Regions from separate parts of the Psychrobacter sp. SHUES1 genome, predicted to be linked through region 1. Evidence: riboswitches for the same ligand, from Rfam matches in the RefSeq annotation. Region 1 holds a riboswitch; each other region holds the start of a gene.
What was found. Region 1 has a riboswitch for thiamine pyrophosphate ahead of thiC (phosphomethylpyrimidine synthase ThiC). Riboswitches for the same ligand answer to the same signal wherever they lie in the genome.
Positions count from the first base shown of each region.

Region 1 (5,420 bases):
AAGATGGTATCAAGGCCAAGCTGGTTTGGATAAATCTTGCCATAAACTTGATGATAAACTGCGTTTCATTGACCACGCTATGACGGTCGACGATTGCCACAAATAGCGACCAAAAAAAGATTGCCAGCAGCCATTGCCAAGGCTTCATCATCTCCATGAGCTTGGGCATAAAAAACTCTAAGCGCTCCGCTAGTAAGGCAACCTCATCATTTGCTATACTTGAGTTCTTATTCTCTTGACTTGTCTTGAACTGATATGAACGCCAACTCTTCAAATAGTATTAATCCTAATTCAAATAAAAATTCATCTACTCCTGATTCTAGCATAGATGCCTCTATAACCAACACTCCTGCGCCGCAAAGCGCTACAGGTGGTCAAGGTCAGCAGATGTGGGGCGGGCGCTTTAGTGAAGCGACTGATAGCTTCGTTGCCGCCTTTACCGCTTCTGTCGGCTTTGACCAACGCTTTGCTCGTCACGATATCCACGGCTCAATTGCCCATGCAACCATGCTGAAAGAATGCGGCATTTTAAGTGCTGATGAGGTTGCAACTATTATCGATGGTTTACAGCAAGTGCTGCGCGAGATTGAAGCCGGCGAGTTTAACTGGTCGATTGCGCTTGAAGACGTGCACATGAACGTCGAATCGCGCTTGACGGATATCGTCGGTGCGGTTGGCAAAAAACTGCATACTGGCCGTAGCCGTAACGATCAGGTTGCGACCGATATTCGTCTATGGTTGCGTGAAGAAACCGACAATATCATCGCGCTACTGGTACGTTTGCAAAGCGGTTTACTAGATTTAGCTGAGCAGCATACCGATACCATCATGCCGGGCTTTACCCATCTGCAAACCGCGCAGCCAGTCAGCTTTGGTCATCATGTAATGGCATGGTTTGAGATGCTCTACCGCGATACCGAGCGTCTGGTCGATGCCCGTCGCCGTATCAATCAGATGCCGCTTGGTAGCGCTGCCCTTGCTGGCACGACCTTTCCAATCGATCGTACCATCACTGCTAAATTGCTAGGTTTTGACGGTATTTGCCAAAACTCTTTAGACGCGGTTTCAGACCGTGATTTTGCCATTGAGTTTACCTCGGCAGCTTCTATTTTGATGATGCATATGTCGCGTATGAGCGAAGAGATTATCCTATGGATGTCAGCGCAATTTAACTTTGTGCAAATCCCTGATCGCTTTTGTACTGGCTCATCTATCATGCCGCAAAAGAAAAATCCTGACGTGCCAGAGTTGGTTCGCGGTAAAGCAGCACGGGTTTTTGGTCAATTGATGACATTATTAAGCCTGATGAAAAGCCAGCCACTTGCCTATAATAAAGACAACCAAGAAGACAAAGAGCCGCTATTTGATTGCGTCGATACTTTGACGGGTTCGCTACTCGCCTTTGCCGATATGCTACCGAATATTACTCCGAATAAGGAAAACATGCGCGCTGCCACCATGAAAGGCTATGCAACTGCGACCGATTTGGCAGATTATTTGGTTCGCCGCGGCGTTGCTTTCCGTGATGCCCATGAAGTGGTCGGTCATGCCGTCGCTTTAGGTATTCGCGAGGGCGTTGATTTGAGCGATTTGTCATTGGCGCAGTTACAGCAGTTTAGCGACGCGATTGGCGATGATGTTTTCGACTATCTAACGCTAGAAGGCTCATTGGCCGCTCGTGACCACTTAGGTGGCACCGCGCCAAATCAAGTCAAACAGGCGGTGGTTAATGGACGTGCGCGCCTAAAATCGTTTGCTTGAAAGCCTTTTTTAAAGCTGAAGCTAGCAATAAAACTGTGCTTTAAAACCAGCGCTTTTCTCTAACACCCGCCATTGTGCGGGTGTTTTTTTGTCATGCCTGATTTTGCCAGCACTGGATATAGTCAAGGAATTTTAAAATCGCTACAAGGCGATCTACCGCAGATAGTACACTGAGTACATCTAGGGCGAGCAACACCGTAGCGGTTTAAAAGTACGCCGACTATAGATTTGATGTTACCTTCTCTACACCTGATACGCTTTGCTAAATCGTGCAAGCGCGTTATGATAGATTACCAATATTCGACACGATAATTTAATACCCCTAATTAATGAGGATTGCCTGATGACTGAGACTTTTAATCCACAAGCCAATACCGTATTTTGCCGCAAATATAAGCAGGAATTGCCAAAAATGCCGCATCCGCCATTTCCTAATAAAAAAGGTCAAGAGCTACAAGAAACCGTTTCTGACAAAGCTTGGAAAGAATGGCTTGAGCAGCAAACCATGCTGATTAACGAAAACCATCTCAGCATGATGGACCCTGAAGCCAAAAAGTTCTTAACTGAGCAACGCGAGAAGTTTTTGGACAATGAAGACTACGAGCGCGCGCAAGGTTGGACACCAGAAAAATAATACGCACGGTGATTTTATTAATTAAAAAGAATGTCATTAATTGAAAAGCTGTCATTGATTAAAAGACAGTGATTACATTAATAACAGCAAGATTGCCTCTCTACTAACAAACGGCAAATGACTAGGCATCATCCCTATAGTTTGTTAGTATGAGACTGATTTACAACACTGACAGACTCGGGGTGCGGTGTATGACAAGCTTAGTTTAAGCTATTTCATACATTCGCTGAGAGATCACCCGCCGAACCTGATGCGGTTAGTACCGACGCAGGGAAGTCTTAAGACTATGTTTTATATACAAAGGGCGCGCAGAAATGCCTTTTTATTATTGCTCATACTTTATATGCTAGCGTTTTTACGCGGCCATGAGGCAAACAATAAAAAGCGGCGCCTACCAATCATTTAACATGGCATTAGATTAATTTTCAATGAAAGTTGAATTTAATAATAGTGCACGTGTTTGATGATTGAATTTGTCTATCTTGCATCGTCTTGTCCCGCAGCTACTGGCGGTGTTGCTTTTATTCAAAAACCAACACGCTAGGACAGCATATGACTACTTCAGATTTACAAACAGCCCAAACCCCTTCGACCCCTGTTACTAAAACTGTCGAAAAAAAAGCCGACGCCCTCAAAACGCCTGCTCACCGTACCGCAAATGATGCACGTTTTGAAGAAGACGCCCGCGACTTACACCGCATCTTACCCGCTTCTAAAAAAGTCTATATCGGGGGCTCACGTCCTGACATTCAAGTACCGATGCGCGAGATCACCCTTGACCCTACCCCCATACAAGGGGCAAGCGAGTCCGAATGGGAACAAAATCCACCGTTTTACGTCTATGATACCTCAGGCGTTTATACCGATCCCAATGTCGAGATCGATTTGACCCGTGGTTTGCCCAAATTGCGTGAAGGCTGGATAGCTGAGCGCGGTGATACTGAGCAATTAAGCGGTTTATCTAGCTCATACGGACAAGCGCGCGCCCGCGATATCAGTACCGCTAATTTAAGATTTGCGCATATCGATAAACCACGTCGCGCCTTAGCAGGAAAGAACGTCACGCAAATGCATTACGCGCGTCGCGGTATTATCACGCCTGAAATGGAATATATCGCCATTCGTGAAACGCAAAAGCAGCACGAATCGACCGATATGCGCCAACATGACGGCGAAAGCTTTGGTGCCAACACGCCAAAAATCATCACCCCTGAATTTGTCCGTGATGAAGTTGCCGCTGGTCGCGCCATTATCCCCAACAACATCAATCACCCTGAATCTGAGCCGATGATTATCGGCCGTAACTTCTTGGTGAAAATTAATGCCAATATCGGCAATTCAGCGCTCGGCTCATCTATCGACGAAGAAGTATCAAAAATGACCTGGGCAACGCGCTGGGGCGCCGATACTATTATGGATTTATCGACGGGCAATCATATCCATGAAACCCGTGAATGGTTGATTCGTAACTCGCCAGTGCCTATTGGTACCGTACCGATTTATCAAGCGTTAGAGAAAGTCGATGGCGTTGCCGAAGATTTAACGTGGGAGATATTCCGCGATACGCTCATTGAGCAAGCCGAACAAGGCGTTGATTACTTTACCATTCACGCCGGCGTACTATTACGTTATGTACCGCTAACCGCCAATCGCTTGACGGGCATCGTCTCGCGTGGCGGCTCTATCATGGCGCAATGGTGCCTTGCCCATCATAAAGAGAGCTTTTTATATACCCATTTTGAAGACATCTGCGAGATTATGAAGCAGTATGATGTGGCATTTAGCTTAGGCGATGGCTTACGTCCGGGGTGTTTGCAAGATGCCAATGATGAAGCGCAATTTGGTGAGCTGCGAACCCTTGGCGAGCTGACGCAAATCGCATGGAAGCATGATATTCAGGTGATGATTGAAGGCCCCGGGCATGTTGCGATGAACCGTATTAAAGAAAATATGGACTTGCAGCTTGAGCTATGTAGCGACGCGCCTTTTTATACTTTAGGGCCATTAACCACTGATATTGCGCCTGGTTATGACCATATCACCAGTGCCATTGGCGCGGCAATGATTGGCTGGTTTGGCACAGCGATGCTCTGTTATGTGACGCCAAAGGAGCATCTCGGTTTGCCCAATAAAAAAGACGTCAAGGACGGTATCATCACTTATAAAATCGCCGCTCATGCTGCCGACCTTGCTAAAGGCCATCCGGGCGCACAAGCACGTGATAATGCCTTGTCCAAAGCGCGTTTTGAGTTCCGCTGGGATGATCAGTTTAATCTGGCGCTCGATCCTGATACGGCGCGTGAATATCATGACGAAACCTTGCCAAAAGACGCCCACAAGTCGGCGCACTTTTGCTCGATGTGCGGACCGAAGTTTTGCTCGATGAAAATCACTCAAAACGTGCGCGAGTATGCTAAAGGTTTAGATGCAAAAGAAAACGGCGTTCAGGCTACTAGTGCGATGAGCCGCGCTGATATTGAAAAAGGCATGGACGAGATGACGCAAAAATATCATACCGAGGGTCGCCAGTTGTATAAAGAGGTTTAAGCGATTAACGTTAATCCTTAATTCACAAAAAAGCGCTACTCATAAGTAGCGCTTTTTATTGCAAACAGTTTTATCTTTATAGTAGATTAAATCTTTGATGCTTCGTAAATCTCTTTAATAGAAGTATTAATCGTATCCGCAAACTCTGCGTCGCTTTGTTGCTTATTTAAGCCTTCGGTAAAAGCACGCGAGAAGCTCGCAATCATACCGGGATTTTTCTTCAATTTTTCACAGGCGTCATGACGACTGTAACCGCCTGATAGCGCAACGACTTTTAGCACTTTTGGATGATCAATCAGCTCTTGATAAAATCCGTCTTCTTCAGGCAAAGTCAGTTTTAGCATCACTTGATGATCATCGTCTAAAAACTCAAGATTGTGCAAAATACTGGTTTTAAGGATGATTTCGCAGTCATGCTTTTTGCTACTGTTGATATCCACTTCTGGCTCAACGATCGGCATAAAACCTTTAGAAAGAA
Region 1 is NZ_LXWA01000075.1:49,844-55,263, forward strand. It holds gene A7325_RS10245 (sensor histidine kinase) at 1-169, opposite strand, end outside; gene argH (argininosuccinate lyase) at 388-1,761, shown strand; gene A7325_RS10255 (oxidative damage protection protein) at 2,105-2,395, shown strand; TPP riboswitch at 2,564-2,686, shown strand; gene thiC (phosphomethylpyrimidine synthase ThiC) at 2,948-4,942, shown strand; gene A7325_RS10265 (fructose bisphosphate aldolase) at 5,029-5,420, opposite strand, start outside.

Region 2 (5,420 bases), on a different contig from region 1:
GTTTGTAGAATGGAATACAGCCAGTATGCTGTGCTTCGCCGCCACGGATAGGGCTACCAAGGGCGCGGATACGACCAGCGTTGATGCCGATGCCAGCGCGCTGCGACACATAACGGACGATGGCACTGGTGGTGGCGTTGATAGAGTCTAGGCTATCACCACATTCGATTAGGACACACGAGCTAAACTGGCGCGACGGCGTGCGTACACCTGACATAATAGGCGTTGGTAGCGAGATTTTAAATTGTGAGGTCGCATCATAAAAGCGTTTGACATAGCTTAAGCGCTCGCTCTTTTCATAGTTGGCAAACAAACACATGCCAACGAGCATATATAAGAACTGCGGACTTTCGTAAACGGTCTTGGTCACGCGGTCTTGGACAAGGTATTTGCCCGCCATTTGCTCAACGGCGGCATAAGCCAAATTCATATCGCGCCAGTGGTCGAGGTATGCTTCTAATTCATCAAATTCTGCGCGGCTATAGTCTTTTAGAATATGCTCGTCGTATTTACCGGCATCGGTCAACGTTTTGACATGGTCATACAGATGCGGCGGAGTAAATTTATTATAAGCAATTTTACGTAAATGGAAGATCGCCAAGCGCGCCGCCAAATACTGATAGTCAGGTGTGCTTTCAGAGATGAGATCGGCGGCTGACTTGATGATGGTTTCGTGAATATCACGCGTTCTGATACCGTCATAAAACTGAATATGCGACTTTAGCTCAACTTGCGATACCGACACATTATCTAAATCATGAGCTGCCCACTCGATAACCTTGTGAATCTTGTCTAAATCAATGGGCTCTAAACGTCCATCACGTTTGGTTACTTTGATATTATCGATATGTGTCATGCTGACCTCGTAAGTTGATTGCTAGGTAGTTATTTATAATGTTGCTTTATAAGCTGCTGCGCGGTTAAGTCTGGCAGACATGCTTTGTCACGCTATCTTTCAGACGCTATCTGTTTTAAGACAAGATATCCTGTCATGGCAGATGTTTTTTTAGGTAAAACGATGCCCTGGCTCATAGTGACGGTTTAAATCACTGAGCACTACATATAGCGTATTTGTTAGTAGATGGACACAATATAGCGGGAAAATTTTGAAAATGCTATATTGATTTTAAGGGCAAACTATGTTGATGCGAGGGTAAAGCGTGTCCAAATTTTGGCAAAGGACGATGGGATAAGGGTTAGACGCCGATAAGAAAAATAATAAAAGTTTTGTAAAAAATGGCGCGAATTTACTTTTTATTGTTGGCTAAATTTATAAGGGCAAATTGTCTAAATAGCAGTTATATTTCGGGTGGAGATTGTACCGCAGACAATAAAAAATCGCCACCCATATGAGTGACGATTCGGATGAAAAACGGGCTGGATTTTATAAAATTAACAAAACTGACTTTAAACCACCATACGTACGGTTTTTGCATTATCAAGCGCCGCATAAAGCGTGTTCACTTGCTCAACGGTGGTTAAGTATAAATTGGCACGTACCGAATGGAAGCGTCCAGTTTTTGAGGGTTTGACTTCCATAGAGGCCAAATCAAACTCAGGGAATTGGCTACCCAAGATAAGCTTCACTTCATTAAGCAAGCTTTCGTGCTCACCTTCATGACCGATGATGCTCATTGGATAGTTCATTGGGAAATCCCACAGCTCAGGGTTTTGCACGTCAGTTTTTTTGCCTTTTAAGATACCGTCATTAGCGACCAATTCTGTCACTTTGACCTCTCTTTTCGACGTTGGACTAGCATTACTGCCTTGACTTTCGGTGCTCGAGTTGTCAGTGTTTGGAGTAGTGGTGTCTTTTGGATCATCAGTCATGATGTGGTCCTTATTTTTTATTGAAATATGATAAGCACTTTATGCACCATTTATAAGGGCGTTCGGCGTATTATTCAAGTGTCACCCAGCGATAACGCACATTAAAACCGTTATTTTTTATAACCACAAATTGCCACGTAGTCGCCGCGATCATAGCCTTCGATGACCTCTTGGACTTTGTCATTGGCATACATAGGATGGGTCAATAAAGTCTGCGCATATTCAAAATCCACGAAACCATTGGCTTGCATTAAGGCTATTTTTTCATCAGAGGTACGCCAGTTAGCTGACTTCACTAGCTCGATAGGATAAGGGTCAGCAGGCGAGATGTGGGCAAGTAGTGGATGCTTCCACGTATCTACCGCGCTGGCAAGGTTATATAAGCTGGCAAAGCCACTTTCTTTTGGTACATCAATCAGAATAAGTTTGCCGCCCGTTTTTAGAGCGTCAAAGGCTTTTTTGATACAGACATCCAAATCGCTGATGTAGCTGACACTGCCGTTAAACATAATAATATCGAACTTATTAGGTTCAATCTCGCAGGTTTCGGCTGGGCTGATATCGACTTGCATACCGCGCTTTTCTGCGACTGCTGCCATGTCTTTTGACGGCTCGATACCATGTTTGATATGAATGTCATAATCCTTTGCTAGCAAGGACTCAAACAGTCCACTACCGCAGCCAATAGACAATATCTCGCTGTCTTTATCCAAGAAATGAGCAACCAGCTTTAGCTCGCTGGTCAGTAGGTTTTGATTGTCAAAAAACCAACTGTCATACGCGCTTGCGTGTTCATCGAATGCTGCCATGATGTTTCTCCTTGTGGATCGTTATTATTGATCATTATTTTTGATTCTAGAGGGCTTTTTTAGAACCAAGCTAGATTGAGTATAAGTTAAGACAAATCTAACGCCTGCTGCCAAAAATTCACTTCCATACGCGCGGCGGTGTTAAATAAGCGTTGGAACTTGTTTGCTTGAGCAGGGCTGGCATCGGCTAGTAGCGTATTAATTTGTGCTTCGTTTTGCGCGGTAATTATTTGAAAGTCATCGCTTGAAAACACCTCAATCCATGGCTGATACGGATTATCAGCGATAAATCCTTGTTCTTTTATAGACTTGCCAATTTCTCCATAGCCCATCAGGCAAGGTGCAATTGCAGCATACAGTTCGGCCAGTGAGCCTGACATTGCCGCGTCTAATATATAGCGACTATAGGCGATGGTGACGGCAGACTCAGGAGCGTTTTCTACTTGTTCAAGTGGGATATTCCACTGATGACAGAAATCCAAATACATACCAATTTCCATGTCGAGCATGGCATTGACACCCGCTTGACCGACGCGCATTTGTGCTAAGTTATCGCTTTTATAAATACTGAGCGCCATCACGCGGGTATAGTGAATTAAGTATAAATAGTCTTGAATGAGGTAGTGGCGAAAGCTATCAGGGGCGAGTGTGCCAGCTGTCAGTTGTTTGACGAAATCATGCTGAGTGTAATCGTTCCATGTAGGGCAATGGTGGCGTAGGGTTTGATAATCCATAGTTTTTACTTACTGTTATAAAGTGCAGTAAGCTAAATATAAGAAACGAGAAGTGATAAGGCACAGTAAATTTGCCAGTCTAAAGTAACTAGATTGGCAAAATATAAAGTAATTATGACTTATATATCGACACGCTTGTTTCCTACGTCAGTGCTAACTGCATCAGGTTCGCGGGTAACTCTCAGCCATGATTTTGATGGTAATTAAATCATCAAAAATCAAAGCACCCCGACAAGGTTTTTATGATTTAAATGTTGGTCTTTATGGTTATAAAACAACCAAGCGTCCCTATGATAGGCGAACTCAGCCATCATTAGCAAGTGATGCTCAAATAACCATCAATAAAATTGTTCTACATTTAAAAAGTTACTTTTTAGTAAGCTGTGCAATAGCTGTATGATACAGCATCAGCATGGCTTTAAAACGGCGCTCATATAAGCCTTCTGCATACAGCAACTCCACACTTAAGCTATCGATAATGCCTAGATAAGCGTCGGTATATAGCGCTAGTTGCGCAGAGTTGAGTTCATAAGGCTTCAGAGCCAGCTGTATTTGCTCAGTCAGCACCTCAATATAAACGTTAAAAGTCGCCGCGCTGGTATTGGTCAGATGCACAGGTGCGGCATAGGCCATGCGAATTAAAAACCGTAAGGTAATTGCGCTTTCATAACGTGCTTCAAAGGCGTGGCAATACGCTTCACCGGGAGCAGTAAACTCATTAGTCGTCGCAAAACATGATTTAACAAATGCACATTCTGACTCAAGCGCATCTTGTAGTAATTCTAAGTATATCGCTTCTTTACTGGCAAAATGCGTATAGAGAGAGGCTTTGCGGATGCCCACAGCCTTGGCAATATCACTGAGTGATGCGCCCTCATAGCCGTGCATAAAAAAAGGCTCAAACGCGGCATCAATAATACGTTGCTTAGCGCTTGAGCGTGGTTTATGACTTTGCATAGGCCTCCTCTAATGATGTTGTGGCGACAGTGCTATCAGGTTTTAAACTTCTAGAACTAAAATAAACCAAAGTTAAAATAACGGGTCCCATAACACCTAGCAAGATTAACCAATATAAGGTGTTTATTTCGACCAATTGCCCCGCGATGGGCGTGGCAGTAGATGAGAGTAACATAGGAATGGCGCCCAATAAAGCCGCGCTTGAGCCCAAAGCGCTGCGCTGCGAGTCCATTGCAATTGCCATCAACGTCGCCTCCAATACGCCAAGGCCAAATAATCCTAACGCAATACCAGTTACAATACCGCCCAAACCCATTGATAGTAGATAAGCGACGATGCAGACGGCACTACCGAGCATCATGACACCGGCACCGATTAAAGCCAAATGTGACGCTGATATTTTTTTGACCAAATAAGCGGTAGAAGAAGCACCTAAAATTAGACTGATGCTGGTCAAGCCAAAGACAAAACCAAATTGCTCTAGGCTAAGACCGTAGTCGGTTTGATAGACATAAGCAGAACCACCGATGTAGGCAAACAAAAAGAAATACACCGCAGATAGTGCAAACAGATTAAAGACAAAGGTCTTATTTTTTAATATGCCGACATAAATGCCTGTAATATTTTGCATATTTAATTGAATGCGTTTGTCTTTTGGCAAAGTTTCTTTGATATTCAACAGCGTATTAATCAGCACAATCATACCTAACGCCGCCAAAATAAACATGACGCCACGCCAACCATAATGCGTACCGACGATACCACCGATTGCTGGTGCGACGATTGGACCTAATGCCACAATGGTATTTAGTACAGCATAAATCTGTGCCGCTTTCGGTCCATCGACTAAGTCACGTACCATGCTCATCACCACCACGATAGCCATCGAGGCGCCAAGACCTTGCAAAATGCGGGCGAAGATTAGGCTTTCAATACTTTGTGACCACATCGCCCACACGGAAGCGCCAATATATGCAAGTAAGCCTGCAAATAATGGTGCGATTCGTCCTATGGCATCAGATACGGGACCAAAGACCAGTTGCCCTAAGCCCATAAAGATAAGAAAGACGGTCAAAGTGATTTGTGTGGT
Region 2 is NZ_LXWA01000086.1:11,457-16,876, reverse strand. It holds gene nrdA (class 1a ribonucleoside-diphosphate reductase subunit alpha) at 1-856, opposite strand, end outside; gene A7325_RS11160 (YbeD family protein) at 1,408-1,719, opposite strand; gene A7325_RS11155 (class I SAM-dependent DNA methyltransferase) at 1,941-2,639, opposite strand; gene tenA (thiaminase II) at 2,726-3,373, opposite strand; TPP riboswitch at 3,496-3,614, opposite strand; gene A7325_RS14140 (TetR/AcrR family transcriptional regulator) at 3,740-4,330, opposite strand; gene A7325_RS11140 (multidrug effflux MFS transporter) at 4,317-5,420, opposite strand, start outside.
Region 2: it holds a riboswitch for thiamine pyrophosphate, as region 1 does, so the genes downstream of both, tenA (thiaminase II) here and thiC (phosphomethylpyrimidine synthase ThiC) in region 1, are expected to answer to the same signal.

Region 3 (5,420 bases), on a different contig from region 1:
ATTATATGTGGTGAAAATGATTCAGGTAAAACAACTATTGCTAAAGTTGTTTATGCTGTTGGTCAGGCATCCTCTTTTTTTGCAACTGACTATCAGCTCAAAAAATATGATAAGTTTCGTAGTATTTATGATGCACTATCTCTGTACGTTAGAAGAATTTCCCAAATAGATTTTCCAGTCGAAGACTCACTAATTGAATTAATTGAGAAATTACAAATTACAGTTTTACATTTAAGACGGACTGCTGATGTAAATAGTATAGATGTAGATCTAATTTCATCTCTTATTGACAACATATTATTTTTAATTAAAGAGGATGAAAATAAAGAATTTAAAGAGGAATATAAAGATGATTTTGATAAAATATCAAAAATAAAAGATTTATTAAATGATCAATACCAAAATTTGGAAAAAGAGCCTATTCAAGATTTTATATTTCAAGCATTAAAGAGTGAGTTCTCAAACGACCTGTTGTATAAGAAAGAAGGTGTTAAAAAAGCGAGCTTATCATTTTATGATGAAGGAGAGGAAGTTTTTTCATTAGATTTTAATAATAAAAAAGTTCTGAAATACAGTACATCAAATAATTTACCAATAAAAGATTCAACACTAATCGATGGTCCATATGTGTTTCAAATATCACAGATTATCCATAGGATTTCAACAATCAATACTGTTAGGCGTAGAAATAATTTTGAATTGAACTTGCCGTATCATGTTATCGACCTATGTTCAAAAATAGATGGCAGTAAAAATATTACAGATGAAATTGGTTCAAACTGTAATTGGGATTCGAGTGGTTTCTATAAGGGATTTATGGACTTTAATACTGAAAGTCGTAGTTTTGAACTTTTTCAGGAAAAGAAAAGCTATACAGCAAATAATGTTTCATCAGGAATGAAATCAATTGCAATTGTTGATTTATTATACAAGGGAAGATTCATAAATAAGGATTCAATATTAATTATTGATGAACCTGAAACTAATTTGCATCCTAAGTGGCAAAAACTGTATGCACAAGCAATAGTTAGCTTAGCAAACCAAGGTACTAATATACTTATTAATACTCATAGCCCTTATATGTTAGAGGCATTAAAAATATATAGTGATAAAGAAAAACTTAAAGGTACTAAGTTTTATTTTACATCTAAAGAAGAAGATAAAAGTATTATTAACGATACTAATGGTAATATAAATCCAATTATTGAGGCATTATCAGAACCATTATATTCTTTAATGGAGGAGCAAGAGGATGTCTCAAATTTCTAATGAACAGAAATTAATAGATGGACTAAATGAACATTATTCTGAATCTTTAGCATCAATACAGGAAATTTCATACAATGTATCTAATGACAGATATTTTTTAGATATTAATTTCAAAGCTCTTCATGTTGATAATATTCCTGCTCTTACAGCTGATAAGCTAGAAGTAACTCATAGTTGTTCAACGGATACAATTTTATTTGATGAGTCTAATAGCACGCTATACCTAATTGAATTTAAAGAACAATGGCCTAGTGATAAGAAATCTAGAGTAAATATTAGATTAAAGTGCTATGACACCCTTTCAAAACTTTGTTTGTTTTGGGTAAACATACTAGGATATAAGAGAGAAGACTTTTTTAATTTAAGGTTTAAATACTGTTTAATTACTAGGGGTGGTAAAGGTCACCTTACATCAAACTCCTCTTTTTTAGATGCATTGGATTATACAAATCAATGTTTTAAACTAAAGCTTTTAGAAAAAACTTTTGTAGACGAAGCTAAAATATTGATAACCCCAAAGCATATACATAAACTGTTGTCCAGAGTTACGCAACAGAAACAGATGATTTATCATAATACTGATAAGACTCAAATACATTTTTAAAAAATATAGATTCTGTAAGTTTATTAGAAAAGGTTAATAATTTAACAGTACGTTCGATTTATTTCTGGCATGAGGAAGTTGCGCTTAAATTTATTTTCGTGTTTCAAGCAAAATAGAACTTAAGCTTAACTTTCCTATGAATTTACTAAATAGTTTTATTTAGAGATTATCAAGGCTGTTACTCACCGTCGGACAACGCTCGCCTCTAAGCAATCTTGCTATTGACGATACTGCGCCAATCACGCTCAAGCTCACTCGCCAAAGTCTGATAGAGATATACATCAGCTGCTTATATTAGTTTAATTTCGCTCTTATTTAAAACCAATAAAAAACCGCCATAGTAAACTCTATGGCGGTTTTTTATTATTCAAAATATCTTAACTTATAAAATGCCTACAGCGCCCACAGCGATTGATACTGCTCATCCGTCAACGTCACAATATCGATTTCAGCTAGCATCTCGCGCAGTTCTTGCCACTTACTGGCATCAGGCGTGATTGGCGTGATCAATCTACCTAGCGTATTATCGATAATCGCATCCATCAAGGCATCTGCGTCGGTTTGACTATAGTCATAATACATGCGGCGCGCAGACTTAGGCTCACTTTTACAGTGTTCTGTCATTTGATTGGTCACTTGGATAAAGGTATCTATCGCGTCTTTTTTCGCGCTATAAGTCTCATCAGTCGTGAGGATTTCTAACGCCGAAAAATTCGGATAAGGGGACAGATGCTGATCGATAAACGTAAAGTCTAAACCTTCATGAGTCGCCTTAACCCCTTCAAAGTTATAAAAGCACAGCCATGCACCATCGAGACTTAGGTCTTCTTGCAGGTTTTTTATATGGTAGAAGTCTTTTTGTACAAAGGTCACATTATCACGGCTGATACTAAAGCCGTTTTTCTTGGCATAGCGGGCTAATATCTCAAAGCCAATGCGATTGGTTTTTTCTTCAGCCGCTGGGGTACAAACGCGAATCGGTTGATTGTTCTTGAGCTTATCCATGCTGGATTGCTGCATCAATATGCCGCCATCGGTCTCAAAAAAACAGCCAAGCGCACGCAGATTAGGCGCGTAATGCTCAAACAGATGAATTGGCTCATTCACATGCAGATCGATGCTTTGATTTTGCAATTCAGCAAAGCCATCATAGTGGTCATCAGGCTCAATGATGGTGATATCTAGCCCTGCTTGCTCATACGCGCCTGTGGTCACACCCGCGATAAAGGGCAGGTGATCAGGGTTCAAAAACCATTCGAGGGTGAGGGTCAGTTTGGTGGTTGACTGCATGGTTGTTTCCTTTTTAATGATAGAAAACAATCAGACTGATGCTGTTTAAATAAAACAAAAAAGGTAAAACAAGAAAGGCAAAATCTCAACATGTAAGGCGCTATCAGATCAGCGCGTCAGGTAGAGGTTTCTCTTATTCATAGACTGCTTAGGGTCTGTCATGCTTGTTTCCTACGTCAGTGCTAACTGCTTCAGGTTCACGGGTGTCTCTCAGCGATGGTTTTAACAATCGTTACAAGGTTAAAAGCAAAGCACCCCGACAAGATTGAGTGGTGCTGCATTATTTTTGATCAGTACTGCTCATGAATCCGTACTGCTAATGACTATTATCGATAGCTACTGCATTATCATAGACGACTTGTAAGCGGTGATGCAAGCGTATCAGGAATGACAATGAAAGGTGATGACTGACGCTCGTTAACCGTCCTTTATAACAGTTCTCATTTGTGACGGCTTTTTATAAGCGCTTTCAATCTTATAGGCGCTTTCAATCGACGTGTTAATAGAAGAGCGCACTATCTGTAATTGGTACTTACCCAATCACTAACCAAACATACCGATTGATAGCAAAACCCTCATAAAAATAGTCTTGTAGCATATCTCCTCATACGGCATCCTTAGTGAGTTCTATAAGCCGCCGTCTTTGTCATAAATTTGCCGGCCAAAACCTGATTATCTGACACTATCCAACGATATCCACTATCCAACGACATCCTTTATGAGCCAAAAAAAGCACTTCTACTACCGCCCAAAGACCAATCAACACAATAGCCCAGCGGTGCGTTGGGCATTTTTGATATTTGGTTGGATATTTTTTGTCTTGGGGATTGTTGGGGCATTGTTGCCAGTGATGCCGACCGCCCCTTTTATTTTACTAGCGGCAGGTTGCTGGGCACGTAGCTCACGACGTTTTCATTTTTGGCTCATTAATCACAAGTATTTTGGTAAGTTTGTTCGCGATTGGGAAGAGCGCCGTGCCGTACCGCTATATGCGAAGTGGTTAGCAACGATTATGATGACACTATCGATATCAATGTTATTTTATCGTCTGCCAGCGGATATGGTGTGGATGGCGTGGCTAGTAGCAGCGATTTGCACTGGCGTCGCCATATATTTATTCCGTTTGCCGAATGCCTAGACTTAGCGGTTAAATGCTTAAAATTTTTGTTAATTGTCTAAAAATAAAGCAAATAAGTGCAAAAAATAGCCAATAATTGCGCTTTGTTACACTAAAGATAAGATAAGGCTTGCGATACTGCGCTAGGGCACCTATAATACCTCCAAGCTTAAGAGCAGTTCTGCACCAAATCATTACCTCGTAGTATTAGTTATAATCCTTCGTTTTAATATTTATCGTTCAGTAGCTATTTGCAAGCGTTATCGGCCAATTAGGCCAAAAATAAATTAAATATCAGGGTTATGACTATGTCAGACGTTCAAAAAGGTACAGTTAAGTGGTTCAACGAAGCTAAAGGCTTTGGTTTCATCGCTCCAGAAAATGGCGCAGACGTTTTTGCTCATTACAGCGAAATCACTGGTTCAGGTTTCAAAACTTTGGCTGAAGGCCAAGAAGTTGAGTTCACTGTAACTCAAGGCCAAAAAGGCCCACAAGCACATAACATCGTTGCTATCTAATTTGTCTTTATAGACAATTAGAGCTAGATGAATAAAAAAACGAGCCTTAGGGTTCGTTTTTTTTCACCTATTATTTATGTTTATTGCTTTTGATAAATAAATAGTAAAGTCTTAGAACAACAATGCCGACGATTATAGTGATAATCGTCGGCATTTTTAGTTTTATTGGTGCGTAAATAGCTTTTTTACAGTGAAGCGATGCCAATATTGATCAAGCCGCCACCAACGATTAACCAAGTAAACATAATGGCACCGAGTATCAATGGTTTGACGCCAGCTTGTTTAATGGCACTCATATGGGTGGTCAAACCAAGGGCAAACATTGCCATCGTCAATAAGACATCATCAAGCATGACCATGCTCTGCTCAAAGCTTGCCGTCATCGGTACCCACGTATGCAATACCACCACCAAAATAAAGATAAAGGCAAACCAAGGGACTTTCACTTGTTGCACACGATTTATGAAAGACGGCTTTTCGCCATTATCACTACTGGTTTTGGTTAAGGCAAACGATAAAATCAATAAGAAAGGCGCGAGCATCATCACTCGTATCATTTTTGTGACGACCGCGGTATTGCCAACCTCGGTGCTGACGGCGTTACCAGCGACCACTACTTGTG
Region 3 is NZ_LXWA01000008.1:42,201-47,620, reverse strand. It holds gene A7325_RS00270 (AAA family ATPase) at 1-1,269, shown strand, start outside; gene A7325_RS00265 (hypothetical protein) at 1,253-1,873, shown strand; gene A7325_RS00260 (ABC transporter substrate-binding protein) at 2,267-3,163, opposite strand; TPP riboswitch at 3,315-3,432, opposite strand; gene A7325_RS00255 (YbaN family protein) at 3,882-4,301, shown strand; gene A7325_RS00250 (cold-shock protein) at 4,589-4,798, shown strand; gene A7325_RS00245 (YeiH family protein) at 4,984-5,420, opposite strand, start outside.
Region 3: it holds a riboswitch for thiamine pyrophosphate, as region 1 does, so the genes downstream of both, A7325_RS00260 (ABC transporter substrate-binding protein) here and thiC (phosphomethylpyrimidine synthase ThiC) in region 1, are expected to answer to the same signal.